DNA from 4 places in the Acinetobacter junii genome. Region 2 is predicted to be linked to each of the others. Evidence: predicted binding sites of a transcription regulator. Region 2 holds the regulator's gene; each other region holds the start of a gene.
What was found. The regulator PhoB, encoded in region 2, activates phosphate uptake and scavenging genes when phosphate is short. The targets are predictions, from matches to a motif close to TGTCATNAANCTGTCATAA.

Region 1: H2677_RS08200 (porin) is a predicted target of PhoB. The motif match lies at 5,813-5,831, and genes of this name have one in related genera.
Region 3: H2677_RS04615 (inorganic phosphate transporter) is a predicted target of PhoB. The motif match lies at 4,956-4,974, and genes of this name have one in related genera.
Region 4: H2677_RS12045 (porin) is a predicted target of PhoB. The motif match lies at 2,564-2,582, and genes of this name have one in related genera.

What each region holds. Positions count from the first base shown of each region.
Region 1 is NZ_CP059558.1:1,731,711-1,739,835, reverse strand. Features, by position in the region: gene H2677_RS08225 (PepSY-associated TM helix domain-containing protein) at 1-615, opposite strand, end outside; gene H2677_RS16045 (hypothetical protein) at 619-912, opposite strand; gene lpxB (lipid-A-disaccharide synthase) at 1,156-2,331, shown strand; gene H2677_RS08215 (DUF2797 domain-containing protein) at 2,373-3,242, opposite strand; gene H2677_RS08210 (DUF6231 family protein) at 3,280-3,741, shown strand; gene H2677_RS08205 (YidB family protein) at 3,873-4,496, shown strand; gene H2677_RS08200 (porin) at 4,559-5,674, opposite strand; gene H2677_RS08195 (HIT family protein) at 5,923-6,336, opposite strand; gene H2677_RS08190 (YARHG domain-containing protein) at 6,426-6,695, opposite strand; gene H2677_RS08185 (NAD(P)-dependent oxidoreductase) at 7,047-7,919, opposite strand; gene H2677_RS08180 (alpha/beta fold hydrolase) at 7,923-8,125, opposite strand, start outside.
Region 2 is NZ_CP059558.1:90,280-98,404, reverse strand. Features, by position in the region: gene H2677_RS00465 (pyridoxal phosphate-dependent aminotransferase) at 1-360, shown strand, start outside; gene H2677_RS00460 (MATE family efflux transporter) at 458-1,825, shown strand; gene H2677_RS00455 (SDR family NAD(P)-dependent oxidoreductase) at 1,879-2,706, opposite strand; gene H2677_RS00450 (TetR/AcrR family transcriptional regulator) at 3,170-3,847, shown strand; gene phoB (phosphate regulon transcriptional regulator PhoB) at 4,098-4,808, shown strand; gene phoR (phosphate regulon sensor histidine kinase PhoR) at 4,817-6,175, shown strand; gene H2677_RS00435 (DUF2147 domain-containing protein) at 6,298-6,762, shown strand; gene H2677_RS00430 (PACE efflux transporter) at 6,863-7,315, opposite strand; gene H2677_RS00425 (LysR family transcriptional regulator) at 7,411-8,125, shown strand, end outside.
Region 3 is NZ_CP059558.1:961,053-969,177, reverse strand. Features, by position in the region: gene H2677_RS04630 (alanine/glycine:cation symporter family protein) at 1-7, opposite strand, end outside; gene radA (DNA repair protein RadA) at 360-1,751, shown strand; gene H2677_RS04620 (Tim44 domain-containing protein) at 1,834-2,802, shown strand; gene H2677_RS04615 (inorganic phosphate transporter) at 3,281-4,909, opposite strand; gene metH (methionine synthase) at 5,346-8,125, shown strand, end outside.
Region 4 is NZ_CP059558.1:2,614,796-2,622,920, forward strand. Features, by position in the region: gene H2677_RS12040 (phosphoethanolamine transferase) at 1-891, opposite strand, end outside; gene H2677_RS12045 (porin) at 1,158-2,288, opposite strand; gene H2677_RS12050 (MFS transporter) at 2,602-3,861, opposite strand; gene H2677_RS12055 (lysophospholipid acyltransferase family protein) at 4,006-4,632, shown strand; gene H2677_RS12060 (patatin-like phospholipase family protein) at 4,695-5,612, shown strand; gene H2677_RS12065 (NfeD family protein) at 5,719-6,180, shown strand; gene H2677_RS12070 (SPFH domain-containing protein) at 6,199-7,047, shown strand; gene H2677_RS12075 (DUF3817 domain-containing protein) at 7,116-7,427, opposite strand; gene H2677_RS12080 (polyprenyl synthetase family protein) at 7,441-8,125, opposite strand, start outside.

The DNA of each region.
Region 1 (8,125 bases), 1.6 Mb from region 2:
AATGGCTAAGCCTGTAAACGTTATCGTCAGAAAAAAAGGAAGAGCTAAAACTGATGTCACATTATGAAAATCAAGCCAAGACCGTTGTGATTTAAATGTTCTGAGTGTAAAGAAGTCGGTAAATATCTTTTTGTGGGTAATAATGCCAGATACCAGTGCAATTAACATGATGAATGCTGCAAGGCTTGCGATGAGCCTGCCAATAAACACAGGCATGCCGTATAACTGAAAATGAAAATTGTAAAAAAAGTCGCCGCCTTGAGTATGAGATAATTGAAGTTCTTTGCCTGAATTAGCGTCTAAGCTTTTACTTTCGTAACCACCACTAGCTTTTTCCCAATAAATTTTGTTTACAGGTTCTTCAGAATTAGCAACTTTTAAATACCACGTTTTAGCATCACTAGCATTTTGGGATAGGTAATGAGTTGCAGTTAGGATTGCCGTATCCTGATTGATTTGATATTGCGCAAGTTGTGGCTGCATCCATAAAGTGATTTGATGCCGATAGTAGGAGCTTGTACCCATCAAGAAAATAGCAAATAGCAGCCATCCGAAAATTAAGCCCGTCCAAGCATGTAGCCAAGCCATTGACTGGCGAACACTTTTATTCTGCATTTTTTAATTCAAACCTGCTGATAAGCCAAATAGAAATATGGTGAGTGCGAAACTTGTTAGGGCGAGCTTAGATAAAGAAGTAAAACAAAATCCAACAATGATAAAGCTGAGATAAAAAAATATGGAAATGAATGCTGCTAGATAAATTGCTTCAGCCTTGGCTAAAGAAGCCTGAAAAACTTGAGTAAGGCTCATACATAAAAAAGCTGTGCATACATACCCGATCACAAACGTTAAAAAGAAGCGGAATAAAACATTTAGTTTATCGCTATATGTATTTAAAGAAGTCTTAGGCATGAGTTCACAATGATGTTAAATAGAATGGATTACATATGAAAATGATTCTTGTTTATATTAATGTGTTAATCAATTCTATTCAATTTGACTTTGATCGTAAATATAAATGGATATATAAATAATTAATGCTAATACAGATGATTCATAATATTCACTAATCAAGAACAAATTGTCATCTTTGATGCGATTCAATGTAAAATCATTTTGTTAAAATATTTCAAACATTTGAATGGGGCAGTTGTCTTGTTAAAGCAAAAACTAAAAATTGGGATCGTCGTGGGTGAAGTTTCTGGTGATACGCTAGGAGTTAAACTCATGCGTAGTTTTCGCGAACAAGGCATAGATGTTGAATTTGAGGGTATTGGTGGTCCGCAAATGATCGCTGAAGGTTTTCATAGTTATTACCCTATGGAAATACTATCTGTGATGGGAATTGTGGAAGTCTTAAAAGACCTAAAAAAATTATTTGCTGTACGTGATGGTCTAGTTGAACGGTGGGCTGAACGTCCCGTAGATATTTTTATAGGAATAGATGCGCCAGATTTCAATCTACGTCTATCTAAAACGATTAAAGAAAACAATTTACCAATCAAAACAGTTCAATATGTGAGTCCTTCAGTTTGGGCTTGGCGTCAAGGACGAGTTCATGGCATTAAACGAAGTATAGATTTAGTCCTTTGTTTGTTTCCATTTGAAAAAACATTCTATGAAAATTATGAGGTGCCAGCAGCATTTGTAGGACACCCTTTAGCAAAACAATTACCTCTCAAGAATCCGATTATTGAAGCGAAACATCAATTAGGTTTAGCCGCAAATAAAACTCACATCGCATTACTTCCTGGTAGTCGTCGCGGTGAAATCGAACGATTATTACCATTGTTGACGGATGCTGCCGAGATTTTACATCGTAAATATCCAGAGCTTGAGTTTCTGATACCTGCAATCAATGATGCTCGTAAGCAACAGATAGAGCAGGGTTTACAGAATGTTGGGACGAGCTTAAAGGCTAAAATTCATGTTTTAGAAAATTCAGATGCTGAATCAAAAATTGGACGTATGGTGATGAATGCGAGTGACATAGTTGCTTTAGCATCTGGTACAGCGACACTTGAAGCGATGTTATTGCACCGTCCGATGGTGACATTTTATAAATTAAACTGGTTAACCTATCTAATTGCGAAATTTTTAGTCAAAATTCCATATTATTCTTTGCCCAATATTATTGCTGGCAAAAAGGTAATTGAAGAGTTAATACAAGCAGATGCAACGCCACAGCATTTAGCAACTTCAATTGAAAAATTGATGGATCACGAAACTGCACATATTCAAATGATGCAACATCTTAGTATGCATAAGCAGCTCATCTCAGGGAATACTGAAGATCCAGTCAAAGCGATATTGAACTGTTTGACTTCTTGATAAATAAAAAGGTGGCAACGTAGCCACCTTATTTAAGTCATTCAAGCTCGAAGAATCAGTTCATAGCCTGTATATTTTCGAATATTGATCACTCCAATATCAAGTATCAGGTATTGACCTTTGATACCTTGTAATACACCACGTATTTTTGGAGTCTTATCCAAATTTAGTGATTTTATTTTTTCAGGATATTGTTCCACAGGGTATATAAACTCATGTGGTATTTCATTTTCTAGTAATTCTAGATTTTCATTGAACTCTAGATTTTGACTGAACTCATCACGAATACTTTGAATTTTAGGTGCAAATTCCTCAATGATCTGATCCCGCTGTTCGATTAAATTTAGTGGCTCAGCTTCGCCTTTAAGCAATTTACGCCAATCTGTTTTATCAGCGATTTGAGTGCCAAATAATGTTTCTAAATGTCCTGATAAACGGCGTGAACCCACTTTCATGATTGGGAGAGCTTGTGTCGCACCTTGATCTAACCAACGTGTTGGCATATTCACGATACGGGTGATTCCGATTTTTAAGGCACTAGAGTTCGCTAAATAAACAATATGTGGTTGGAAGCAGACATTGTGTGCAAAATCATTTTCACGGCATGTACCTAAATGATAATGACAGGTTTCAGGCTTCATAATACACAAGTCACATTCAGCTTTTGTTTTAAAGCATTTAAAGCAATGTCCTTGCGAATATGATTTAGGTGTTTTTGCACCACAAGATGTACAAAAAATATTTCCAGTCCATTCAATCTCTAACTCTTGACCCAACACAAACGGTAGATCAGTTTCTGAACGATCTAGGATAAATTTATATTCAACATTTGCCTTGCGTGTTGATTGATCAGTTACACTATGCGTTTTGAGTGCTGCATGCATTTTATGGCAAATGCCCTGTAGTTCCATTAATAAACTCTCATCTTTCTCAATCAAGGGTTGCAGTATGGCTGAACAAAATGTCATCACTTCTATGCTAGACGATTTATCTAAAGAACAGCCGATTCATACTGCACTTTCTATAGGTCAGAAAATTGACCAAAATGCTTCTATTCAATGGAATTATTTTAACGTAACTGACTTTTTAAATCTGCCTTTTACACAGCGATATGATTTAGGTTTTGTATTATTTGATACAGAAGAAATGCAAACTATCAGTGATTCTCAAAAATCCCAACTATTAGTCAAGCTTCGAGATTTGATGGCAAAACGTATTGTTGTCGTGAGTAAATTAACTGATGAAAAGTTACTGCGTTCACTTGGTTTTACTCAATTGATTGATAAAACCACACATGAAAGCGATTTTGCTTTATGGCAGTTTAATATTTTGACTTATAAACATGTTCCTGACTGGTTCAACTCTAAGTTCTGGGCAAATCCTGAAAACTGGGATAAGTTCCGCTGGTGATCAGGTTGGATTTAGCCAAACTAAATCCTTGCTTTTGATTGCAAGTTCTTGCAAAAATTAACAAATCATCTTTGTTTTGTTTTTTCAAAGCAGCGTATTCTTTTGGAATAAATAATTCCAAAGGATAAGTCATGACGGATTTAGCAAACATTGTTGAAATACTGGCGAAACAAGCTTTAGGTGGACAACAGCAAACGACTGGGCAAAGTGGTTTGGGCGGAATTTTAGGTTCAGTTTTAGGTCAACTTGGTGGACAACAACAAAATAATCAAAACCAACAACAAGGCGGTTTAGGCGGAATTCTTGGTTCAGTATTAGGTCAGTTAGGTGCGGGGAATAGTGGTAATTCTACTCAGACCAATAGTAACCGCAGTGGTACAGCACAAACGTTATTGATAGCAGTTTTACCCTTAATTCTTGCATGGATTCAAAAACAAGGCGGTTTGCAAGGTGCTTTAGACAAACTAAAAAATGCAGGTTTAGCAAATCAGGTCCAAAGCTGGGTCGATCCACAGCAACAAAATGCTCAAGATGTTCCAACTCAAAATATTCAAAATTTATTTGATGATCAAGATGTTGAACAAGTTGCACAACAAACACAAGCGCCTAAACAGGCAATTTATGGTGCAATAGCATCAGTTCTACCACAAGTTATTGATTCTTTGACACCACAAGGCTCTAGTACAAATCCTCAAGAAGCAAATCAAGATATTCAGAATGTTTTAAATTTAGTAAGTGGATTCTTAAAGAAGTAAGTAATCAAAAAGAAAAGGGCATTCAAATGAATGCCCTTTTTTTGTAGAACGATAATCTCAATTTAGAAATTATATTCCATACCTGCACCTACAACAGTACGTTTGTTGTCTTCATCTTGCCAATCACGTTTTTGTTGAGCAACAATACCGTAGAAACGAGCTTGTTTGTTGAAACGGTAGTCTAAGCCAACGCCGTATTGGTCAAGTTTACGATCTTCAAAACCATCACGAGCAGTAGTAGCTGATTGGTATTGACCTTTTACAGCAAATGGAGTGTCACCAATCTTATAAGTAAGAGCAGCTACCCAAGCATCTTCTTCCAAACCTTTGTAGTTCGCAAGAATATCTTTACCATTTGTGTCTTTTTTACCAGTATTAAATGCTGTTAAATCATCTTTAGGCTCAGCATGTTGCCATAAAGCACCTAGAACTAAACCTTTAGCACCAATTACGCCAAAGTCCATAGAACCTGTCACACGGTAAGCATCAGAGTAAATATCTTTTAAGCTGTAAGCATTGTATTTACCTTGAACGCCCGAGTTACCTGCAACACCAAGAGCTAAACCAAGATCTTTGTTTTCGTAGTTAACAGAAGCAGAAACTGAATCACCGAAGCTATCACGCTTATCATCGTAACCAGAAGCACCTTCTTTCGAGTCAGAAGTATTTTCACCTTGTTGGAACATTACATTGAAAGTAAGACCAGCAAGTAATTTAGGGTCAGATTCAAAACCAATTACGTTGTTAAGGCGATCTTCACCATACATTGTATTTGTAATATCAAGAATTGTGTGGTCGTTATAAATATCTTGGTTGTTGCCAGCAGCAGTTTTAAAGTAAGAGTCAAATTTACCCACTTTAAGTGCACCGATACCATCAGATTTAAGACCGATGAAACGGTTACGAGCGCTAAGGTCTGTGTCTGAACCAGAACCATCAGTTGAAATAGCCCATTCAGCTAAATAGATTGCAGAAAGTTTGTCAGTTAATTTTTCTTCACCCTTAACGCCAATACGTGAAGCATTAGAGTTAACTTCAGTAACGTCACTTTCCCCATCAAAGTTTTTGTTATCAACATTGTCAAGTGTTACGTTTAACTTACCATACAATGTTGGTGCTGCTTGCGCTGCATTCATGGCTAAAGTTGCTACAGTAGCAGCAAGAAGCAATTTTTTCATTGAGATTTCTCCAAAACACTTTTTTGTAAATGGCTAATGCCTTAGTTACTGTTATAAGCTTGCTTGTGTACAAAAAGTTACACAGCTCACTGACTTGTATGCAGTATCGGAAAACTTTGTGACAGAGAAGTGAAAGAAAGATGACAGTTTGATGACGATTTATATTTGGTAATAATTATATTTATTATTGATTTTTATAGTAATAATAAAAAACGAAGTTATAACTTCGCTTTTTATTATGTGAAAAATTACAGTGCAGCTTTAATTTTTTCTGCTAATTCTTTAATTTTTTCTTGATCGCCCATCTTGGCAGCATGACGCCCCAATTCATGTACTGAACTTGGAATTAAGTGAAAATGCACATGAGGAACAGTTTGCCCAGCAGAAGCACCAGACAATTGCATTAAAACAATACCTTTTGCATCTAATGCAGTTTCAATCGCTCGAGCAATCTTTTGCACAATTTGAATGGTGTATGCAGCAGCATCCGCAGGTAAATCGAGTAGAGTTACTGCAGGTGTTTTTGGGATAACGAGCGTATGACCTTCCGCTTGGGGCATAATATCCATAAATGCGAGTACTTGATCATCTTCATAGACCTTAATCGCAGGTAATTCGCCACGTAAAATTCTCGCGAAAATATTTTGGTCATCGTATGCCATGATTAATCCTTTATATGATGTACTAAGTTAAAAAATTGCTCCCTTAATGATTTCAATAAGAGAGCTATAAATGAACTATTTAAGTAGTTTTATTTGCAATTAAGCTCTTTTTGCCGAGCTTTGATTTGATCGAGACGTTGTTGCTCTTTATCTGAAAATTTTGGCTTAGTCGTATGGCAGTTTTCATTACCATATTTAGCTTTCGCATCAGCGTCTTTAAAACAGAATCCTTTTGATGCATAGATGAGGTTGTAGTCATCTTGCAACTTTTTACATTCTTGTTCTGGTGTGGCAGCTTGGAGATTAAAACCAGTAAAAGAGATTAATCCTGCAATAACTGCAACCGTAAACTTATTCATGAGGTGTTCCTCTATTCAAAAAGGTATAAATCAAGGCTTTATGAAACGATATTCATATGGCATTTGATCCCTACGTACTTACCAATATAAGGCTTATTCATGAAATTTCAATCAATGTGTATTGTTTGAGTGTAATTTTTACTTCATGATTTATTCATATTCAAAAATAAAAAATATATTTTTCATTGACTTAAAGTAAGTTAATTAGCTTTAAATGTAATTTAATAATCTCAAGTTATAAGCATTGAAATAAATGTAATATTTAAAGCACCACATATTTATGCAATGCTATCTAATAAATTTCAGATATCAAAAGTGTCGATGAATAGAATATTGCATAAATAAAGGGTCTTATTTAAGCGTGATTTTAGTCCAAGATTCATACATTTTAACTGCAGCTGAGAAGTCACTATTGGATTCAGCAGTTAAGCTTGCAGCTTGAATGAGACTTTGTGCCAAAGATAATATAGGTGCAGGTAATTTTGCATCGTGTACCAAATCTAGGGCAATTCCCGTATCTTTTGCTAATAAAGGCAAGGCAAAAGTAACAGGAAACTCTCGACTTAAAACACGTTGAGGGAAAATATTCTCAGTGACTAGACTTTTGCCACTAGAAGCATTAATACAATTCAAGGCGGCATCTAGATTTACGCCATGTGCTTTTAATGTTGTAAAACCTTCAGCTACTGACCATAAATTTACAGCGAGCAACATGTTATTAATTGCTTTTACTGCAAAGCCTGCGCCAGACTCGCCTACATGTTGAATAAGTTTTCCTAAAGCTGACATAGCAGGATAGGCACGTTCAAATGCATTAATATCACCACCTACCATAAATGTTAAGGTTGCATTTTCTGCACCTATAGTTTGACCACTGACGGGTGCATCCAAAAATGCTACATCTTGAGCTTTGAGCTGTTCAGCTAGACGACGTGCTGCATCAGGGACACCACTGGTACAATCAACCCAAATCGAACCTGATTTGATGTTGATACTGTTTATTAGGTTTTCAACATCTTGGCTGGTCGGTAAGCAAGAAAAAATCACATCGGCTTGCGCTGCTTGTTCGAGTTCAATGGCAATTGTTCCAAATTCTGTTGCATGTTGTTCGGCTTTACTAAAATTTCGGTTCCAAACATAAACGGTGTCGAAATATTTTGGTAAATGAGCAGCCATGCGATATCCCATGGCACCTAAACCGATAAATGCAACAGATTGAGTCATAGTTTACCTTTTTAAATGTGTTGAACGTTCTTCTAGCCATTTTGTAAGTGTCGGCCAAAACTCGATTGAGCTATTTTGACTAGACATTAAACCTAAGTGTCCGCCAGGTATAAGAGTAAACGTGACATCTTGGCTATTTGTCAACTGAGTTAATGGAAAAGCAGCATCAGCCGTTACCAGTTGATCACTTTTCCCAGCGCCAACTA
Region 2 (8,125 bases):
ACTACACCATGCCAAATCGCACTGGCTAATTATATGCAGCAGCATCCTGAGCATATTCAAGAACTTCCTCATTTCTACCAAGCAAAACGTGATCGTTTTAATGCTCAAATCCGAGACTCACGTTTTAAATTTCTACCATCTCAGGGAACCTATTTCCAAAACCTCGACTATAGTGAGATTCGACCTGATCTGAATGATGTGGAGATGTGCCAATTCCTTGCAGAGCAACACAAAATTGTCGCTATCCCAATTTCTGTCTTTTATCAGCAAGCCCCTGAATCGCTCAGACTCATTCGATTTTGTTTTGCTAAAACAGATATAACCTTGCAACGTGCGGGAGAAATCCTCGTACAGTGTTGATCAACAAAACATAAACCGAACTCAACCCAAGCTCGTGCTGCATATGTTATTTTGAAGAGATGATTTGCGTTTCCAATAGACGCGTAAAGGAGTTTAAATGACGCCACGCCAAACGTTGGTGATGCAACCCAATCTCTGGAAAACCTTTTTTGTTTTTCTTGTCCCGCTAATCGCCACAAATATTTTGCAGAATCTTTCGGGTACGATTAATACGATTTTTGTCGGTCAGATGATGGGCGTGGATGCAATTGCAGCCGTTTCTGTGTTTTTCCCTATCCTGTTTTTCCTCTTGGCGTTTGTGATTGGAATTTCAGCAGGCACTACCGTATTAGTTGGGCAAGCATGGGGAGCACAAAATCTTGAAAAGGTGCGCTGTGTTATCGGCTCAACATTATTTATTACCCTGATCGGTGGCACCTTGATTGCCATTTTAGGGCTGGTATTTGCTGAGCAGATTTTAAATGTGTTGGGCACCGATCCTAAAGTCATGCATCTATCATTACCCTACGTTCAATGGATGCTAGTGGGTAGTCCGTTATTATTTGTTTATATTATTTATACCTCGATTTTACGGGGTGTTGGCGATAGCGTGACACCGCTAATTGCCTTGAGTTTAACCAGTTTAATTGGCTTGGTGGTTACACCTGTTTTATTAAAAGGCTATTTTGGTTTTCCTGAATTAGGCATTATCGCACCTGCAGTTGCCACCATCATGGGTTATGCGGCTGTACTCATTTTTCTAGCTTTCTACTTAAATTATAAAAATCATCCTCTTAAAATTGATCGACAACTGATTCGAAGTATTCGTCACGATCCAAATTTAAGTAAATTAATTTTAAAACTGGGTATTCCGACAGGCGTACAAATGGTCACGACGTCTTTGGCTGGCTTAGTGATTATTGGCTTAGTTAATCGTTATGGCGCACACGCAACTGCCGCATATGGCGCAGTCAATCAAGTTCTGAATTACATTCAATTTCCAGCTATGTCGATCTCCATAGCAGCATCAATCTTTGCAGCGCAAGCAATTGGGGCTGGAAAGTCCGACTTATTGGCTAAAGTGACACGGACTGCCTTAGGCATGAATATCTTGTTTACAGGAACACTCATCACTTTGGCTTATCTATTTTCTAAGTATTTAATGGCGCTTTTTATCACCGATCACAGTGTGGTGGTATTAGGGCAACAGCTATTATTTATTGTGCTATGGTCAATTTTGTTTTTTGGTGCAAGTGCTATCTTTGCTTCAATCATGCGTGCCAGTGGTACAGTCAATGTCCCAATGATGATCAATATTTTGACCATCCTTCTGATCGAAGTGCCTTGTGCTTATTGGTTTAGTTCTATGTGGGGCTTAAATGGTATTTGGACGGCTTACGCGCTCGCCTTTGTATGTCTATGTATTTTTCAAGCAAGTTATTATCAATTTGTCTGGAAAAAACGTGATATTAAACGACTCATCTAATAAATAAAAAAGCCATTCAAATCTGAATGGCTTTTTGATCAAGCATATAAAGCTTAAAGCATCTTAGTTGCAAAAGCTGCAATACGTTGATAGCCCGTAGGGAATAGACGTTGGAAAGAATCTACAATTCGAGCATCTGTTCCAATCAACAAACGGCGTTTATCTTTTAATACCGCATTTAAAATTTGACGTGCAGCTTCTTCTGGTGGTGTACGCAAGAATTTATCAAACTGCTTGATTGATTTGCCTGGATCCATACCTAGGCTCTTTAAGCTGTCGTTCATCTTTGCAGCTTTGGCAATATTGGTACGAATACCACCTGGGTGTACGCAAAGTGAACTTACACCACTCTTTTCAATATCAAGTTCTTGGCGTAATGACTCTGTGAAACCGCGTACCGCAAATTTTGTTGCGTTATAAGCAGATTGAGTTGGTTGTGATGTTAAACCAAAAATACTTGAGATATTGATGATGTGACCATCTTTAGTTTGTTTGATGAATGGAAGGAATTCTTTAGTTCCATAGACCACACCCCAGAAGTTAATTCCGACGATCCACTCTAAATCTTCGTAGCTTGCACCTTCAACGGTAGAACCCAATGCAACTCCTGCATTGTTAAAGATCATATTGACACAACCATGATCTTGAACTGTTTCTTGTGCCCATTGTTTTACCGCTTCGCGATCAGAAACATCAAGCACTTTGGTTGTAACTGTAATTGGATTATCTTTCACAAGCTCAACAGTTTGTGCCAAGCCTTTTTCATTGATATCGCTCAATGACAAGTGACATCCTTGTTTAGCCAATAAAACTGCCAGTTGTTGTCCAATCCCAGAACCTGCACCTGTGATCGCTGCGACTTTATTTTTAAAATTTTTCATTGCCTATCCTTTGTATTGCGAATGAATTGCACACATTTGAGTAGATCATGTGCAGTTTGAGTTATAACCAATATAATTTTGACAATACATATTGTCAATATAGTACAATATCACTTTAAGACAAATGGCAAGAATCAACATATTGCTTGTCATATTAGGTCTATTTACATTTCATGACCTAAGATCTTGGAACGAGACAAAGCATATTGTGTGGAATTTAGTTATGCTAGAGCCGCATAAAGAATCGACAATTGGTAAAAAATGTTATTGTCGAGAGTGTTAGGGCTAAGATGTTTCCACAAACTTCGTTATAAAATTTAACAAGGGGAATAATTTTGTCTACCTTTTGCAAGTTGTGGTATGGATGGTCATCTTCATGATTTTTGATCTGAAATGACAGTAATTCAATGCAAACTCGTCCGAGCCACACGATTTAAAGATTTTTTAGGGAACGGTTTTTCTAATGACGACTCAAGATCAGGCGACACGTAAAAAAAAGAATGTTGACGCGAAAGAACGCCAATTTAAAGGGCTGTCTTTGAGTGAGCGTAAAGAAGCGCGCCGAGAGAAACTGATTGAGGCGGGTATCGCCACTTACGGGACACAAGGTTTTTTCTCTGTCACTGTGAAAGATGTCTGTAATGAGGCAAAACTTACTGAACGCTATTTCTATGAATCTTTTAAGAAAAGTGAAGAATTATTCCAAACCGTTTTCTTAAAAATGATTGGAAAAATGCAAACTTGCTTGACCCAAGCGGTCATCATGGCTGCCCCTGAACCTAAAAACATGGTGACTGCGGGTTTATCTGCATTGCTCACTGCAATTAAAGATGATCCGCGTATGGCACGTATCATCTATATTGATGCCATGCTCGTTCAAGACTTACATAATCAAGCCACTATTCAAGAAACATTGACGCAATTTGACCGTATTATTCAGGCTTTCGTCATGATCACGATGCCGAATGCCCCTCAAGGCAATGATGAAGTGTCGTTAATGGCTACAGGGCTGAATGGATACGTGACTCATATTATTATTCGTTGGGTCTCTGAAGGCTTCAAACAACCACTTGATGAAGTTCTTGCAGCCTGCTGTGCCGTGTTTTTATCCTTTATCGAAACCACATCACAAAAAAATTAAAATCCTTTTACAGTTTTGTTACAAAGCATATACTTAAATGATGATCCGATTAAACGAATGAATTCATTTGATTTATTAATCAGCAACCTGTCATCATTTGGTCATTGCTCTGCCCCACAATTGTCACAATTTATTGCTAAATTCGACTTTATTAACTCTTTTGCAATGATATTGTCATAATTAATCTTTGTAATAAGCCTGTCATAACAACAAAACGGTTCACCGTTACAGATATTAAGGGTATTGCGCTGTGAAAGATGACTATATTTTAATTGTCGATGATGAACTACCGATCCGCGAAATGATCCATACATCTTTGGATATGGCAGGCTTCCAATGTTTGCAAGCGGAAGATGCTAAACAAGCGCATCAGATTATTGTTGACCAGCGTCCTGCTCTTATTTTGCTGGATTGGATGCTACCGGGTGGTGTGAGTGGTGTCGATTTGTGCCGTCGCCTAAAACGCGATGAAAACTTAGCAGAAATTCCTGTGATCATGTTGACTGCACGCGGTGAAGAAGACCATAAAGTTCAAGGTCTTGATGCTGGTGCTGATGACTACATGACCAAACCATTTTCGACGCGTGAACTGGTTTCACGTATTAAAGCCGTGTTACGTCGTGCCAATGCGCTAAGCGGTGAAAAAGTTATTGATGCCAATGGCTTAATGCTTGATCCTGTCAGCCAGCGTGTGAGTTTTGGAAACAGTATCCTCGAGATGGGGCCGACTGAATATCGTTTGCTTGCTTTCTTTATGACTCACCCTGAACGTGCATATACACGTGCTCAATTACTTGACCAAGTTTGGGGCGGCAATGTATATATCGAAGACCGTACTATTGATGTACATATTCGTCGTTTGCGCAAAGTGTTAGAACCCTTTGGTGTTGATCGTTTTGTTCAAACGGTACGTGGCACTGGTTATCGTTTTTCTACACGAGCTGACTTAGCAGCAGGTTAAAACCCTTTATGTATGAACCTTATCCCGTCCCTGAACTGGCACGTGAGCACCAACAATTTCGTTACAGCAGTTTGTGGACGTTTGCAAAACAAGATTTAAGACTATTGATGTTTTTCTTATTGATTGCAAGCTTAATTGGATTTGGGGTTGGATACTTTTGGAGCTGTATCTTTGTTGCCTTTGTTGTTTTCTTCCTTTTGCAGCTCCGCTCGCTTTATCTAGTCAATGATTGGATTTCAAATCGTCCCTACGATATGCCACCTAATTTAAATGGCATTTGGGGCGCACTATTATTTAATGTCTACCGCGCACAACGCCAAGAACGAATCGTACAAGCTGAGATGGTGGGATTAATAGATCGTGCTCAGTCATCATTAGTTGCATTAGCTGAAGCGGTGGTTTTAATCGATGATCAGCATCAGATTGAATGGTGGAATCCTGCTGCTGAAAAGTTATTGGGAATTAATCCTTTAGATCGTGGTCGCAATTTACTCTCTATTTTGCGTCAACCCAATTTCATTGAATATTTCAAAAATAGTGATCAAGCGCCAGATGGAATTCGTCTTCAAGCACAGATGGACGAAGAGCGTTATGTACAAGTTAAAATCACACGTTTTGGTGGGGAAAGCCGTCTCTTGGTTGCACATGACATTACTCGTATGCATAACCTTGAACAGATGCGTAAAGATTTCGTGGATAATATTTCCCACGAGCTACGCACGCCACTGACGGTATTGAGCGGATACCTTGAAACCTTTACCGATCAAGATGATATTACCCCACGTTGGAAACGTGCATTTACCCAGATGCAGTCGCAAACCAAGCGTATGAATGCTTTGGTCAATGATTTATTACTATTATCCAATTTAGAGAATAATAAAAAAGTCGCTAAAAATCAGATTATTGATATGGCAAATCTGATGAATCAATTATTTGATGATGCACGTGCCTACAATCTCGACTATGGTCATACACTCAACTTAGATATTGATAGCCACTGTGATCTGATTGGTTCAGACATGGAAATTGCTAGTGCTTTCAGCAACTTAATTACCAATGCCATTAAATACACACCCAAAGGTGGAATTATTACCATTGGTTGGCACGAAGATGGTGATCATGCCTATTTTTCTGTTCAAGACAATGGTATTGGGATCAACCCTAAACACCTCCCTCGTCTCACGGAGCGTTTTTATCGGGTTGATAGCGCTCGCAGTCGTCAAACTGGCGGCACAGGTCTAGGTCTAGCGATCGTTAAGCATGTGCTGATGCAGCATGGTGCGCATCTCGAAATCACCTCTAAAGAAAATGAAGGCTCTACATTTACAGCCGTGTTCCCGAAAGAACGCCTTTACCATATGATCTAAAATAATTACAGGGAACTGCCAAGTTCCCTGATTTATGATGTTTTTCTATACTTTTAAATAATATAATAAGTTGTTGTTTCATTTCGCTATTTCTACACTTCATCTCGATGTAAAAACGACTTATGATTATTTCTTTAATTCGCAGCTTTGCGTTACTCCTCGGACTCAGTACTGCTTTTCATATTCAAGCAAGCCCTTTTGATCCTTTAATTGGTACATGGAAAGTTGTCGATGAACGCACTGGTTCTTATGTGTCAGATATTGTGATTCGACGCAATTCTAAAACAGAACAATACAGTGCTGTCATCGTCAAAATGTATCCCTCCGCTAAAGAGGTCGCTCCGACTACTTGCACAAAATGTACAGGTGCGTTGAAAGATCAACCTATCGTCGGTATGGAAGTATTAACTAAGCTCAAAAAACTCAATCAAGATGAGGAATTTGGTCAAGGTGTCTGGATCAACCCTTATGATGGTCATAAATACAGTATTCAAGGACGTTTAAGCAAAACTGGTAAAATGCTAAATATCAGTGCCAAACATCCAAATAATAATAGCTTTCGTGCTATGACATGGATTCGCTTATAAAAATATACATCGCTTAATATCATAGATAAAAACATGGGGGCTTTTATAAGTCCCCATTTTTATATGCAATCATGATTGCGTGAATTGGCTTTGATTTAAATTAAAGCTTAGTCGTTGAAGGCAATGGTTTAGTTTCAAGCAAGTGACTGGGTAAACCAAATAAATGATCAAAAAAGTAGTTATAAACAAAGGTATAGCATGGAATGATGATCATCAAACTAAAATCTAATAAGAAAGCTTTAACTAAACTGATTTGCATCCACCAAGCAATCAATGGAATCAAAATAGTGACTAAGACCACTTGAAAACCGATAGCATGGGCGATACGTCTAAAAATGGTTCGTGTCTTAGAATGCTGTCGTTTTTCCCACCATTCAAAGGCATAGTTGTAAAAGAAATTTACGCTGACAGCGATCACCGCAATTAATAATGACAAAGGTCCAGTGTGGCTGATCGTTGAGCCTGAAAGTACAGCCAAAATCATCGCACAAATCAAAAAACTGAGCACTTCATAGAAAAATACATAGGTCACTCTTCTTTTCATTCCTTGCATGACAGCACCTCAAAATCAACAAAAGGTGGATTTTACGTGCTCTTTCTGATAAAAAAAGTTAATCGTGATCAGTTTTTCTGACAAGCAAGGCAGAGATAAATATGAATAGTGAACAGCTGGAATTAATTCTTGAAGTGATTGATCGAGGCAATTTCTCTGCTGCAGCACGTGCTTTAAATCGAGTTCCTTCGGCTGTGAGTATGGCCATTGCGAATTTAGAAGCAGAATTGAATTTAAAATTATTTGAACGTAGCAAAAATTATTTAGAGCCTACCGAGATTGCCCTATCTATTGAACCGCATGCACGATTAATTGTGACCAAATTGCGTCAACTTGAAATGCATCTCACCGAGCTTTCTATGGGATTGGAAACAAATCTTAAAATTGGCGTTGCGGCTGATATTAATCAAAAAATTGTATTGGCAGGCATCGAAGATTTAACGCATCGCTATCCGCTGTTAAATATCGAAATGCACTGCGCAGCACAGCAAGAACTCAAAGCACGCCTTAGAAATAATGAAATCGATCTGTATGTTGCTTATAGTTCATCTACGATTGATACCAATGAACGCTTCCGCTTATTGAGTGTTGAAAAATTTGTTGCTGCGATTTCCCCTAAAGAAGCACAACAGCTTCGGGCACAACATAAAAATGAACTGACGATGTTATCTGAGCTTCGACAAATTATTGTGGCAAGTAAAAATTATCCTCTCCCCGACCCTCGTATTTTGGTCTCAGATGCCTACTGGCATACGGATAATTTATCGATGGCAATTGGGATGGTGGAGCAAGGACTCGGCTGGGGTAATT
Region 3 (8,125 bases), 870 kb from region 2:
CACTCATAAACACCAACCTTTTGTATAATTTAAAAATATATCAATTGATACATTTTCATTTGTCTGAGCATCAGCAATATTTATGCCATTCAATATAATTCTTATGACAACAAATGAGCAAATGCTCAAAGACCTTCCGTGGAAAAAGTGAATTTAAAGAATTTTTCGACTCAAAAACCTACTATATCTTACTTGTAAAAGTCTTATATCGTGTTATTTTTCTGAGCACTTCCCTTTAACCAGTCAATTACGAAAACACCGTTTACTCTTAATTCCTTATCAAGAAAATGAACGATATTGATCTTTTCCGTAATTACTCTACTTTTTAACTAATTTATCGCAAATTTTCAATTTTATATATGGCAAAAATTAAAACTGTTTATCGATGTGAACAATGTGGCGCCGATCATCCAAAATGGGCAGGACAATGCTCTGAATGTGGAGAATGGAATAGCCTCGTAGAAGTTCGCATAGAGCCAATCGTATCCCACAGAGCGCAATCAAAGATGGGAGGCGGTTATGCAGGTCAAGCAGCGAGCATCACAACTCTAAATAAAATTTCCGTTTCACATGAAACTCGTCTAGCTACTGGGATTGGCGAATTTGATCGCGTACTCGGTGGCGGTTTAGTGACTGGATCAGTCGTTTTAATCGGTGGTGACCCTGGTATCGGAAAATCTACCATCTTATTGCAAACAGCTACTCATATGGCAGCAGCTAAAAGTTCCGCTCTTTATGTCACAGGTGAAGAATCATTATCACAAGTCGCTTTACGTGCGCAGCGATTAGATTTACCTACAGACCAGCTCAAAGTAATGGCTGAAACCTGTGTGGAAAGAATCTGTGAAGTATTGGCTCAAGAAAGACCAGCCGTTGCGATTTTAGACTCGATTCAGACCTTATATACAGAAACCTTACAATCTGCACCGGGGGGTGTCTCACAAATCCGTGAATCAGCCGCCCTGCTCACACGTTTTGCAAAAAATAGCGGAACAGCGTTATTTATCGTGGGGCATGTAACTAAAGAAGGTGCTTTAGCTGGACCACGTGTGCTTGAACATATGGTGGATTGCGTACTGTATTTCGAAGGTCAGGCGGATTCTCGATATCGTATGATTCGTGCCGTGAAAAACCGTTTCGGAGCAGTCAACGAGCTAGGTGTCTTTGGCATGACCGATAAAGGGCTACGAGAAGTCGCCAATCCCTCCGCTATTTTCCTCAGTCGTTATGATGAAGCCATTCCGGGTTCAATTGTGATGATTAGCCGTGAAGGCACTCGCCCATTACTCGTCGAAGTTCAAGCTCTTGTTGATGATGCACATGCTCAACCTCGGCGTGTTGCATTAGGACTTGAACAAAATCGTCTGAACATGCTACTTGCGGTAATGCATCGACATGGTGGTGTTCAAACCGCGGGACAAGATGTTTATGTCAATGTCGTAGGTGGATTAAAGATCACGGAAACTGGTTCAGATCTAGCGGTATTACTCGCCTGCGCTTCAAGTTTGCGTGGTAAAGCATTACCACAACAACTGGCTGTTTTTGGTGAAGTTGGTTTATCGGGAGAAATACGCCCTGTTCCGAATGGTCAGGAACGCTTAAAAGAAGCGGCAAAACATGGTTTTAAATATGTGATTTTACCAAGAGCAAATGCGCCACAAAAAAGTATTGATGGTGTTCAAATCATTGCTGTAGCCCGTTTACATGAAGCATTGACTGAAGCAATGCAGCTTAGTGATGAGCTGACATAAAAAAACATACTTTTTTAGTTGAAATTATCAACGAATACCTTCATAAATACACTTACATCTTGGAATTAAATAGGAATTTTCGATGCAAGTACACCAGCGTGGCTTGATGGCAGCTTTATTGATGGCAACTTTGGTCGCGGCACCAGTTGCAGAAGCTAAACGTGCGGGCGGTGGCAAAAGTCATGGTATGACTCGTTCAACAACGACGACTCAATCTCAGCCAACTACAACTCAATCGTACCAACAACCTACAACTAAAACTACGACGACTCAAAAATCAGGTCCAGGCGTAGGTTCTATGGTTGCTGCTGGTGTAGCAGGTGCTGCTGTAGGTGCGGTTGCTGCAAATGCATTGGCAGATGACAACAATCCTACTTCTGCTGAGCAGCAAGCTGCGCAAGAAGAGGAAAAAGGTGGTATTCCAGGTTGGTTATGGGTACTCCTAGCTGCTGCAGTTGCATTCTTTGTATTCCGTAAATTCGGTGCAAAAAAAAAATTAGCCGCAGCTAATCCATATGCTCCAAATAATAACGGTCAAAACAACTTTGGCCGTCCTGTAAGCCCACAACCAACTATGCGTCAAACGGCTGGTGACAACACCAATATTTTTGGTCAATCAGTTGGTGGTGGTGTTGCGACTCAGGCTCCATTTGGTGGTGCCTCAATGAGTAGTGGCAATCAATTACCTGATGGGACTGAACCTGCTGCTTTCCTCCGTATTGCACGCCAACGCTTCAATCACATTCAATCAGTAAATAGCGCAAATAATATCGAAGAAATTCGTCGTTACTTGACTCCTGAGCTTTATAACTCAATGTATAGCGACATCATGGCTAACCAAGACCAAGATGTGGCTGAGTTTAGCAATCTCAATGCGATGGTTGCTGAAAGCACAACTGAAAATGGACAATATGTGGTTAGCGTTCGTTTCACAGGTACGGTAAGTGAAGATTTAAATAGCTTGCCACAACCATTTACTGAAATTTGGCACTTTGTTAAACCTGTTGGCTCGCAACAAGATTGGGTTGTTGCAGGAATCCAACAAGCATAATTGCTAATATCATTTGAAAAAGGAGCTATTCAATAGCTCCTTTTTTATTGGTGCAATTATCTGAGAAATAAAAAAAGCCACTCTCGATTTCTGAGAATGGCGGAGTGTAAACGAAATTTAAGTAAAACGTTGTTTACAATAAGGATAACCAAACATATAGGCATCTTCATAATAATTAATATTTGTCAGGAAACATATTCCACATTTGGGGAATAGCCTTCACTTATTTGAATTTTTAGATGCACATGCTGCTGATTTGAATTTCATAGATGGATAGTTTAGTGCAAAGCTAAAAATGACTAGTTACAACGTAAAAAAAAGAGCTGAAATCAATGTTTAAAACAATCTATTGGATCAGGTGACTAAGCCTTTGCTTAGCAACAGATATACTGATAGTGCAATTAGCTCAAAGATTAAAGCAATAAAAAGCCTTGCCGAAGCAAAGCTTTTATTTCTATTCTAAATATTCTAACTATACTTAAGACACAAATTGTAGGAATACCCAGTACAAGCCACCTGACAAACAGATCGTTGCAGGTAAGGTAAATACCCAAGCTGAAAGAATGGTACGTACTGTCGCAAAATTCAAACCTGATTTATTTGCCACCATCGTACCTGCAACCGCACTGTTCAAAACGTGTGTTGTTGATACAGGCATACCTAAACCATCAGCAGCAGCAATCGTACTCATCGCAACTAATTCCGCTGACATCCCTTGACCATAAGTCATGTGGTTTTTACCGATACGCTCACCCACTGTGATCACGATACGTTTCCAACCCACCATCGTACCTAAACCAAGAGCAAGCGCGACTGCGACCTTCACCCAGTTTGGAATGTATTGTAAGAATGAATCTAAGTTACTACGATATTCTTTTACCAATTTTTCTTGGTCTTTATTCATTTCAGGTAAAGCATCTGCTTTATCTAAACGTTTAAATGTCGTTGTACTTAAATACATGTCATTACGAATTTCACTCACAGCAGCTTCAGGAATATCCTTTAAGTTGCCATAAGTCGCTACACGATCACCCAAATGAGAGGTCATGCTTGCAAGAGCAGGAACAACTTCTGGAGTTTGCTCTTTGGTTTGAATAAATTTCGTCAAAACTTCACGAGCTTTTTCATCAGATAATTCATTCTGATTGACATTCAACACTGTCGCTGTTTGAGCCGAAAGCTGTTCGAATGATTGTAGATGTTGAGCATCTAAGTTTTTATTCAATGAATAAGCCAAAGGAACCAAACCAATCAAAATCAACATGATTAAGCCCATGCCTTTTTGACCATCATTTGAACCATGCGCAAAACTTACACCCGTACAGGTAAAGATTAAAATCGCACGAATAAGTGGTGGTGGTGGTTTGTTACCAACAGGAGGTTGGAACAATTCCAATTGGCGCTTAAAGATTGTTTTAACCAGTAAGAATACAATTGCTGCAAATGCAAAACCGATCAAAGGAGAAAATAACAATGCCTTCCCGACTTTGATGACTTGATCCATATCAATGCCACTGGTTGCACCAGTTGATGCATTTAACAAGTGATTCATGATCCCCACACCCAAGATCGAACCGATCAAAGTATGAGAACTTGATGCAGGAATACCTAAGAACCAAGTTCCTAAGTTCCACAGAATCGCTGCAATCAACAGTGCAAAAACCATAGCAAAGCCAGCACCACTGCCGACATTCATGATCATTTCAACTGGAAGTAATGCAATAATTCCGTAAGCAACTGCTCCACTTGCCACCATAACTCCAAGAAAGTTACAGAAGCCAGCCCACATCACTGCAACAGGTGCAGGTAAGGCATTGGTGTAAATTACGGTTGCTACAGCATTCGCTGTATCGTGAAAACCATTTACAAACTCAAAACCTAAGGCAATGAATAATGCCGTAGACAAAAGAATAACTGAATATAAACTCAAAGGTGGTACATGCGCTAAATCAGCACTCACCTGAAATCCAATATATATAAGTGTTGAAACAATGATCGTCAAAAACACCGGCATAAAGAATTTCGGTGTAGGTACATGTACATTCGTCGATTTTGCCGAAGAGTTGGCAAGCGGTGAATCCGAAACAGGAGGAATATTAGAATTCATGTAGACGGTTAGAGGATAAAAAAATCCCCTGTATTGTTTAATTAAATTATGACAATTATATGACAAAGAGATGTCATATAAAGCTGATATTTCATCATTTCAGCTCATTTTGTGATGTTTTTTGTTCTAATCTTTAGTCTATTAAATTAAATATCCCTTTAAATACAATATGATATAAAAACAAAAAGTCTTAAAAACTGTTTGTCTGATTTTGCAACAAATGCTACTAAATATGACATCAATTTGTCATATTTCAGTTCATTCGCTGGTTTTTGGAGCATTATTCCTCATAATTATTACAAATTAATGAAGGTTTTGTGACACATCAAAATTGAACTGAAGAATCAGTGCTCTGTGTTGTTGAAAATACGCGCTTTCTGTTCGCTTCTGTTACAATGCCTCAGCTTTTTATATTTGCCATATACTGGGGTTCCTTATGTCCACGCTTGCCACCCTAAAATCTCTTCTCGCCCAACGCATCTTGATTATTGATGGTGCAATGGGAACCATGATTCAACGCCATAAATTAGAAGAAGAAGATTATCGTGGTGAACGTTTCGCAGATTGGGCTTCTGATCTCAAAGGTAATAATGACCTTTTAGTACTGACTCAACCACAGATTATTCAGGGTATCCATGAAGCTTATTTGGATGCTGGTGCAGACATTATTGAAACCAACAGCTTCAATGGTACACGTGTTTCAATGTCAGATTATCACATGGAAGATCTTGTACCTGAGATCAACCGTGAAGCAGCACGTCTCGCGAGAGCGGCTTGTGACAAATACTCTACCCCAGATAAGCCACGATTCGTGGCAGGTGTACTTGGCCCTACATCACGTACATGTTCGATCTCACCGAACGTCAATGATCCAGCATTCCGTAATATTACTTTCGATGAACTAAAAGAAAATTATATCGAAGCAACACACGCCTTAATTGAAGGTGGTGCTGACATTCTATTGATCGAAACAGTTTTCGATACATTGAACTGTAAAGCGGCAATCTTTGCGGTCAAAGAAGTCTTTAAGCAAATCGGTTATGAACTTCCATTGATGATTTCAGGTACGATCACAGATGCCTCAGGTCGTACATTGACAGGTCAAACGGCTGAAGCATTCTGGAACTCAGTGCGTCATGGTGATTTGCTATCAATTGGTTTTAACTGTGCATTAGGTGCAGATGCAATGCGCCCTCACGTTAAAACGATTTCTGACGTTGCAGATACCTTTGTTTCAGCCCATCCTAATGCTGGTTTACCGAATGCATTTGGTGAGTATGATGAAACCCCAGAACAAACCGCAGCCTTTATTAAAGAATTTGCTGAGAGTGGTTTGATCAATATTACTGGTGGTTGCTGTGGTACCACACCAGATCATATCCGTGCGATCTACCAAGCTGTTAAAGATATTCCACCACGTAAAATTCCTGAGACTGTTCATGCTTGCCGTTTGAGTGGTTTAGAACCATTTAATATCTATGATGATTCTTTATTCGTAAACGTTGGTGAACGTACTAACGTTACAGGATCAAAAAAGTTCCTTCGTCTCATCCGTGAAGAAAATTTTGCAGAAGCTTTAGAAGTCGCTCAGCAACAAGTTGAAGCTGGTGCGCAGATCATTGATATCAACATGGATGAAGGGATGCTCGATTCGCAAGGTGCGATGGTGCATTTCCTAAACCTCGTCGCTTCAGAACCTGATATTTCACGTGTGCCGATCATGATTGACTCATCGAAATGGGAAATCATTGAAGCAGGTCTAAAATGTGTTCAAGGTAAACCTGTTGTAAACTCGATTTCCTTAAAAGAAGGTTATGACGAGTTTGTCGAAAAAGCTCGCCTCTGCCGTCAGTACGGTGCAGCAGTTATTGTCATGGCTTTTGACGAAGTTGGTCAGGCAGATACCGCTGAGCGTAAGCGTGAAATTTGTAAACGCTCTTATGACATTTTAGTCAATGAAGTTGGCTATCCAGCTGAAGATATTATTTTCGATCCAAACGTGTTTGCAGTAGCAACAGGGATCGAAGAACACAATAACTATGCCGTAGACTTTATTGAAGCAACGGGTTGGATCAAACAAAACTTACCACATGCCATGATTTCAGGTGGTGTTTCTAACGTTTCGTTCTCATTCCGTGGTAATGAACCTGTACGCGAAGCGATTCACTCAGTATTCCTCTATCATGCCATCAAACAAGGCATGACTATGGGTATCGTAAACGCTGGTCAGATGGCGATTTATGACGATATCAATAAAGAGCTGAAAGATGCTGTTGAGGATGTTGTACTTAACCAAAATCAAGGTGAGACAGGTCAAGCAGCAACTGAAAAACTCCTAGAAGTTGCTGAAAAATATCGTGGTCAAGCGGGTGCTACCAAAGAAGCTGAAAATCTTGAATGGCGTAATGAATCTGTCGAAAAACGTCTCGAATATGCTTTAGTTAAAGGTATTACCACGTATATCGATCAAGATACTGAAGAAGCACGTTTAAAATCAAAACGTCCGCTTGATGTGATCGAAGGCCCACTAATGGACGGCATGAACGTGGTCGGTGACTTGTTTGGTTCAGGAAAAATGTTCCTTCCTCAAGTCGTTAAATCTGCACGCGTCATGAAACAAGCTGTAGCATGGCTCAACCCATACATTGAAGCTGAGAAGTCAGAAGGACAATCTAAAGGTAAAGTCCTGATGGCAACGGTAAAAGGTGACGTACACGATATTGGTAAAAATATTGTGGGTGTTGTCTTGGGTTGTAATGGTTATGACATCGTTGATCTTGGCGTGATGGTACCTGCAGAGAAAATTCTGCAAACAGCAATAGATGAGAAATGTGACATCATTGGTTTGTCAGGTTTGATCACCCCTTCTTTGGATGAAATGGTCTTTGTTGCCAAAGAAATGCAACGTAAAGGTTTTAATATTCCTTTATTGATCGGCGGCGCAACTACATCCAAAGCACACACCGCAGTTAAAATTGATCCTCAATATTCAAATGATGCAGTAATTTACGTCGCGGATGCTTCACGTGCAGTGGGTGTCGCAACCACCCTACTTTCTCCTGAAATGCGCGGTAACTTTATTGCAGAGCATCGTGCTGAATATGCCAAGATTCGTGAACGCTTAGCGAATAAGCAACCGAAAGCTGCAAAATTGAGTTATGCAGAATCAGTCGAAAACGGTTTTAAAATTGATAATAACTATGTACCACCAAAACC
Region 4 (8,125 bases), 870 kb from region 2:
ATCATAATCTTTACGAGGCATACCAGAGAACATACATGGCACTGAAACCGCCGTTGCTGTACCACATGAACTTACTTGAGAGAAGTTAATAAGATCTTGTTTTGATAATTTCGGGTTAGTATTTTTCGCATAACCATTTAAAGAAAAGTTTTCAGCACGAGCCGTCTCACCTACCACTAAAACCATCAATTTCGGACGAGTAGTATTGTCTTTTCCAAGTTTTGCATCAGTTCCATAAGTGACCAATGGTAAATTTTCTTTAGGCGCTTTCTTTTTATAATAAGACACAAAAGAAGCAATCATATTTTGTGGAGAGATCATCCCTTTTAAATCACGATTTTCACGAAAGATTGCTGCAAAATCCACGTAAAATACGAACAACAACCCACCCACCATCGCTAGTGATACGATCGTCGCCATGACCTTCTTCAACAACTGTTTCAAGATCGGTTCAGATTTCAGTTTTACGATCAATATGGCAATAATCGGTAATACGGTCATGCCCAGTGTCCAAGTGACCAAATGTATGGACCACGTATCTCTTGCTTCAGCGATATCTGTTTGCATCAAATTCTGAATCTGATCTGAAGTGATTAACACCCCTAATGTGCTGACAGCATATGAAGCAAATCCACCAATAAATACCATGGCGATTGCAACAGGCTTGGCTGTCCATTTCCAGTTCAAAAGTTGAAAAAGAAAGAAATAGGCTGAGACAACGACTACAGCTGAAGCGGCTACGAATAACCCTGCTTTAATACCTGTATAAGGTGTAAGCGACTGAAGCTTTTCATAAAAAGCAAAATTTAAGAAAAGTCCTAACCAAATTGAAAGCAATAGGTTAAACGTGAGTAGCGAAATAGGCTTTGCCCTTAGTTTTTTCAGCAGCATAGTCATCGTCACAATCGGAGAGATAATTTTGTATGCGACAAAGATAGAAGCTGAAACTTAAAAATCACTTAAAGCAACATGACTCGTGCAAAAAATGCAGAATTTACCTTAAAAAAATAACAATATTTATCATATAGATAATAATTAATTAGAGTTAATAATAATCATTATCAAAAATCATATATTATATTTAAAATAAATGTCATTTGAGCCAATAAAAAAAACACCCAATAAGAACCTTATGGGTGTTTTTAGAATTACATGGTTTAGAATTTGAATTCTAAACCTATGCCGCCTACAGGTTGCTTGTCTTTTTTGTCCGCTTGCTCAAGCGTTAAATAGCCAGCATAACCATAAGTTTTTACTTGCTTACTAAATGCATAATCCGCACCTGCAATGACTTGCTTAGCTTTGAAGTCAGCACTGTTGTCTTTGAAACTGGTATCGTTTTGGCTGTATTGAGCTTTCACTGTCCAGTTTTTAGACTGTGGAATGTTATATTCAGCACCAACTAACCAACCTTGTGCATCATCAATATTTTTAGCTTTTGCAGCCCATTTAGTTGCATCACCCGCATCAGCATAAGAAGTTTCTTCAACTTCTGAACTTTGATAAAGTGCTTTAAGCGCTAAACCTTCAATTGGATTTAATCGACCAATCGCACGAACTGTATTTGCAGCAGCAAACACTGATCCACCTGCAATTTCAGGATCAGATGCATTTAAAATACCTTTACCTAAGAACGTACTTGGGATCGCTTTGTCATAACCGAGACCCGCAACAAAAAGTGGGTTTTCATAAGTTACCGAAGCTGACCAAGCATCACCTAAGCCCTGACCTTCAACTTTGGCACCACCACTGCTTTGCTTAATTCCAGTCGCCTCACCTGTTGCCAGTAAAGCATTAAATTTAAATGCACCATCAAGAACTTTGACTGCAGGTGACTCATAGATCACTACATTATCAATACGGTTTTCACCAGTAAAAATCCCTGTTACATCTGCTTTGTTAGCAACATAGTTGTTGAAGGTATCTACAACACTAGAGAGTTGCTTGACTGGTGTGTCATGTTTACCAATTTTCACTGTACCCAACTTGCTGTCTTTTAAGCCAACAAAACGGTTACGTTGAGTCCAATCACTGCTGTCACCATCTGCACTGAATCCCCATTCAGCAGCATAAACAGCACTTAAACGCTCTGTTAATTTCTCATCACCTTTGAATCCGATAAAGGTGCTGTTCGAACTAATTTCCCAAACATCCTTGTTTGATTTTGTCGCATTTTTTTCTGGTAGATAATCAACACTCGCGTCGATTTCACCGTAGATTGTTGGTGCTGCAAAAGTAGAGGTTGCAAGTAAACCTAATACTGCTGCTGTTACAATTTTGATTTTCATTTTTGCCATCCTAGTTAAATTTGTAACAAATCCTACACATTAACTTTATATGACAAAACGATTAAAATCTTATTTATTTATTTCATTTTCGACTAAAGTTTAATTTTTAGCCGAGACTAACACCTTATCTTTTTTTATTATATCCACACCAAAAAATATTTATTAGTCAGTGATTTATAATGTTATCCATCATATTTTAAACTCAAGAAATAGAGCTAAAAAACAATTGAATGAAGAAATAAATTTATCGAAAAGCCTTAGATTGCCACCTTAAAATATTACAGTTTAATATCTAAGGTTTATAAATTTGTAATCAACCTTGATTAATATTTACATATTTCTTCCAATTAAAAATTGGTAGCAAACAAATGAATGATATTAGAAAAATTACAGACAAATAATAGTAATATCCAAGCAAATCACCAAGTAATCCACTTAGTAAATATAATAAACCACTGACTGTCGCCATAACTGAAACCTGCAAAGTAAAGTCAGTTCCCGCAAAGTGTTTACGGCTGTAGTTCATAATTAAGCTGAGCATGACCACCAACAACATCGCGGAACATGCATCTTCAAAGGCGTTGATTGCATATATTACAGAAGAATCAATTTTTTTATTATGTTCAAATACATAACCCAAATAAACATAGAAAAATAGACTTAGAATTTTTAACATAGAAAATATAATCAAGGCATAAGCCTTAGACAGATATTTTAACACCCCCCCTGCAATTGCTGCACCTAACAATGCAGCCACAGCACCTAAAATTGTAATATAAAGTCCAATTTGAGAAAAAGTTAAACCTAAATCAACAGCAAGTGGTTTTAATATAGGGCCTGTCAATCCATCAACAATCTTAAAAGTGATTAATACTAGCAACCATGCTTTTAACTGTGGAGACGAGCTAAAATAATGAAGATATTGTTTAATCGCATCAATTTTTGAATGATTTGAGCTGTTATTTAAACTTATCGATTTAATTCGTTCAGGTTCTTTATGAAATAAAATAGGAATGGTATTCAGGAATACTAAAACCGCCAACAATAAAAATGTTTTTTGCCAATATAACCAATCCAAGCACCAAAGTACGACACCTCCACCGACGATAAACCCTAACCGAGAACCAATCACTTGAAAGGTATTACCCCAGTGTAATTGATCATTTTTAAGTAAATTAACAGCTAAAGCATCCGTCGCAATATCTTGTGTTGCACCTGTAAGATTTATACATAACAGCAAAGTAAAGAAGATTAATAAATACAGAGGTTGATCAAGTGCATGAATCGGAAAAAAGGACAATATCACCAAAATAATAACACTAGCGAATTGAGTAGGAATAATCCAACTGCGATAGTGACCTAAATTCGAGATTGCATAACGATCAACATATGCAGCCCAAAAGATTTTGATCGACCACGGCAACATCAATAATCCAAAACCGCCGATATGTGCTAGAGATACACCTTGAGATCTTAAAATCACAGGTAAAGCATGTGTCATAAAACCGACAGGTAATCCTTGTGCCCAATACAACGAAAATAGCAATAAATAGATTTGACGAAGATTAGGCATGTAAGGCTGTTCCTAAAGTATTTCTTTGTAACTTCAACTATCTAATCCTCTCAAAACCACCACATTAAAATCTCATTTTTTGCCAATGCGATGCAGATAGTGAGAGTTTAAGATGGTTAAAGTTGTCATTATTTTTCTGAACCTATGTCACAACATTTTCCTGAATTACCGCCTCTAGTACCACAAAGAGGAACCAATTATAGCCGTGCATTGTGTAAGAAACTCTTTCTAAGTCAAGGTTGGAAAGTGGTTGGTGAAATTCCAAACTTACCCAAAGCAGTCGCTATTATCTCACCACATACGTCTAATATTGATGGGTGGTACGGTTTTCTTGCGATTGGCGGTTTGGGGCTCAAGATTACGGTTCTAGGCAAAGATACACTATTTAAGCCTCCGTTTAAGCCCCTTCTCAACTGGGCGGGATTAATCCCTGTGCATCGTGATAGTACCAATGGTTTGACTGAACAGGTCGTTGCGGAAATTCAAAAGTGCGATCGAATCTGGGTCGGAATGGCACCTGAAGGGACGCGTAAAAAAGCCGAAAAAATGAAAAGTGGCTTTTACCATATTGCACATGCAGCAGGCATTCCGATTGTGATGTTTTCTTTTGATTATGACCACAAAACGATTTACTGCTTAGGTGCCTTTACGCCAACAGGTCATTATCAACAAGATCTTGAAAAAATTATGGGTTTTTACAAAGGACATTTTTCTCCCAAAAATCCCAATTGGTTAGCAGAGCCATTACAAAAACTTGTGAAAAAAAACTAGAAAATCGAGGGCAAATCTGCTGAGATGTGCCCATCTTTTCGTCGATTTTATCTCCTTTTGATATGAAAATTGCTCAACTCTCCTGTTTAGCACTTGTTAGCTTGACATTATTTGGTTGTGATCAAGTTGCAAAAAAAACGCCACCAACTTCAACCTTAAAAGCACGTGAGCCCGTGATTGCTTTAGCATTAGGCGGTGGCGGTGCTAAAGGCTTTTCACATATTGGCGTCATCAAAGTCCTTGAGTCACATGGCATTAAAGCTAAAATTGTGACCGGCACCAGTGCTGGCAGCTTTGTTGGTAGCATTTATGCAAGTGGGCAAACGCCTTATCAGATGCAAAGTCTTGCATTAAAACTACAAGAGTCTGACATCCGTGATCTCACCTTAAATAGCCAAGGTTTTATCATGGGGCAAAAACTTCAGAATTATGTCAACAGTCAAGTTGCCAACAAACCGATTGAGAAATTCCCAATACGTTTTGCTGCTGTAGCAACTCGTTTAGACAACGGCAAGAAAGCTGAATTTATTAAAGGCAATGCAGGTCAAGCTGTACGTGCATCATGTAGTATTCCAAATGTCTTTGTGCCAACGGTCATCGGTGGTACCAAATATGTCGACGGTGGTTTAGTCAGCCCTATTCCTGTAAAAACAGCGAAAGATATGGGTGCTGATATCGTAATCGCGGTTGATATTTCTGCGCGTCCTACAGGTGATAAACCCATGAATATGTGGGGATTACTAGATCAGACGATTAATATCATGGGTCAGCAAAGTATTAACGAAGAACTTAATCAAGCTACTGTCGTGATTCAGCCGAAAGTCGGTCATCTCGGTGTACTTGATCTAAAATCAAGTAACCAAGCTATCTTAGAAGGTGAAAAGGCGGCTCAAGCCAAGATCACAGCGATCCGAGCTGCAATTACTAACTTCAAAAAATCCCCTGCAGCATTTAAACCTGCCCCTCGACCAAAATTCTAAAACACATTCATTATCTTTATATATTCATAAAGATAATCATCTGTTACAGTGCTAGAGGTGAATATTTTTTCACCTCTATTTACCGTTTAACGATACGAGCAAATCTATGGAATTTGTAGTTGAGCCTTGGCACTGGTTGGTATTAGGTATTTTGTTAATTCTTTCAGAATTGGTATTACCTGCATTTGCTGCACTATGGTTTGGTATAGCAGCAGTGATGGTGTGTATTTTACTTTGGCTTTTCCCAATGATGGGCTTTACCACTCAAGTGATCACTTGGGGGATTTTATCGATTTTATGTACGATTCTTTGGTTTAAATTTATAAAACCACTCTCAATTGATAAGACCAAAGCGGGTTTATCCCGTGAAGCAACCATTGGTCAAGTAGGAATGGTCATCCAAACTGGACTGGATCACAGTCAAATCGTGGTGCGTTTTCCAATGCCTGTACTCGGCTCTGATGAGTGGAACTGTCGAAGCACAGCTCCTGTAAAAGTCGGAGATCGTGTTCGTGTTATTGATATCATGGGTAATGATTTAGTTGTTCAACCGCATAGCACTTCATAAACATAAAGAGGGTTTCTAATGTCTGTCGGTACTATTGTTGTTTTAGCGCTCTTCGCTTTTGTTGGTATAACCATTTTTAAAGGGGTTCGAATTGTTCCCCAAGGTTATAAATGGATTGTTCAACGTCTTGGTAAATACCATACCACGTTGAATCCAGGTCTCAATTTTGTGATTCCATATGTAGATGAAGTTGCATATAAAATCACGACGAAAGATATTGTGTTAGATATTCCATCACAAGAAGTGATCACACGTGATAACGCTGTGTTAGTGATGAATGCCGTTGCTTATATCAATCTGACCACACCAGAAAAAGCTGTGTATGGTATCGAAAACTATACTTGGGCGATTCAAAATCTTGTACAAACTTCTCTGCGCTCGATCGTAGGTGAAATGGATTTGGATGATGCCTTGTCATCACGTGATCATATCAAAGCGAAATTAAAGGCTGCTATTTCAGATGATATTTCTGATTGGGGGATTACACTTAAAACTGTAGAAATTCAAGATATTCAACCATCACATACGATGCAATCTGCAATGGAAGCACAGGCTGCAGCTGAACGTCAGCGTCGTGCAACTGTTACTAAAGCTGATGGTGAAAAACAAGCAGCGATTTTGGAAGCTGAAGGACGTCTCGAAGCCTCTCGTCGTGATGCAGAAGCTCAAGTTGTTCTTGCAGAAGCATCAGCGAAAGCAATTAATATGGTGACCAATGCTGTTGGCGACAAAGAAATTCCTGTTGCTTACCTATTGGGCGAACAATATGTAAAAGCTATGCAAGATATGGCGAAATCGAATAATGCAAAAACAGTGGTTTTACCAGCCGATGTTTTAAATACAATTCGTGGTCTTATGGGACGTTAATTGTTTTTAACGTTTTATTTGCAAAAAAAGCCATGATCATCATGGCTTTTTTTGTGCTTGAGTACATCTTACTCTGCGATCAACGCTGAATGATCTTTTTCGGCTAATTGCTTAACTTTACGATCAAAGATAAAAGGGCCAAATGGTAAAATGGCAGCAATCAAGCCCAAATTAAAGATCGACAGAGACCATTTCATTCGATGACAAACAACTAAAAGCATCACAAGGAATAGTACAAATAAAACGCCATGTCCCATCCCAATATATTTGACAAAAACAGGATTTCCCCAAATATACTTAATCGGCATGGCAACGCCGAGCAATAATAAAAATGAAATGCCTTCAAGCGTTCCCACAAACCGTAAAGCTTGTACGTTCATATACTTCCCCAAATTAATTTTTTCGATCTAATAAAAATTTAGAAATCTCAATCAACTCTTTGGCATTTTCACCAAAGTATTCTAATGCTTCAAATGCTTGATCATGTAAGGTTTGTGCATAGGCTTGTGCTTGTTCTAACCCCATTAAAGCAGGATATGTTGATTTTTGGACTTGTTCATCTTTGCCTGCGGTTTTACCTAAGGTTTCAGTGCTCGCAGTGATATCCAAAATGTCATCCTGAACTTGGAAAGCTAAACCAATGCTCTGACCAAACTGACGTAATTTTGGAATCGCCTGATCTGTGCCAGAGTAAATAGTCACAGCGCCCATCATGATGGCAGCCTGAATTAAAGCACCTGTCTTATTACGGTGAATATTTTCCAATTCATCTTGGGCAACATGCTTACCTTCAGCTTGGAGATCCAAAACCTGACCGCAAACCATCTTTGAACTTGCTGTAGCTAAGATTTGCATTTGCTTGAGAACAATAGCGGCATCTGTACCTTGTGCCTGATCGTCAAATAAACGACTGCCTAAAATCTCAAATGCCATCGATTGCAGAATATCACCTGCCAACAAAGCAGTATCTTCACCAAATGCAACATGACAAGTCGGTTGACCACGACGCAGTAAATCATTATCCATGCAAGGCAAATCATCATGTGCGAGTGAGTAGCAATGAATCAGTTCTACTGCG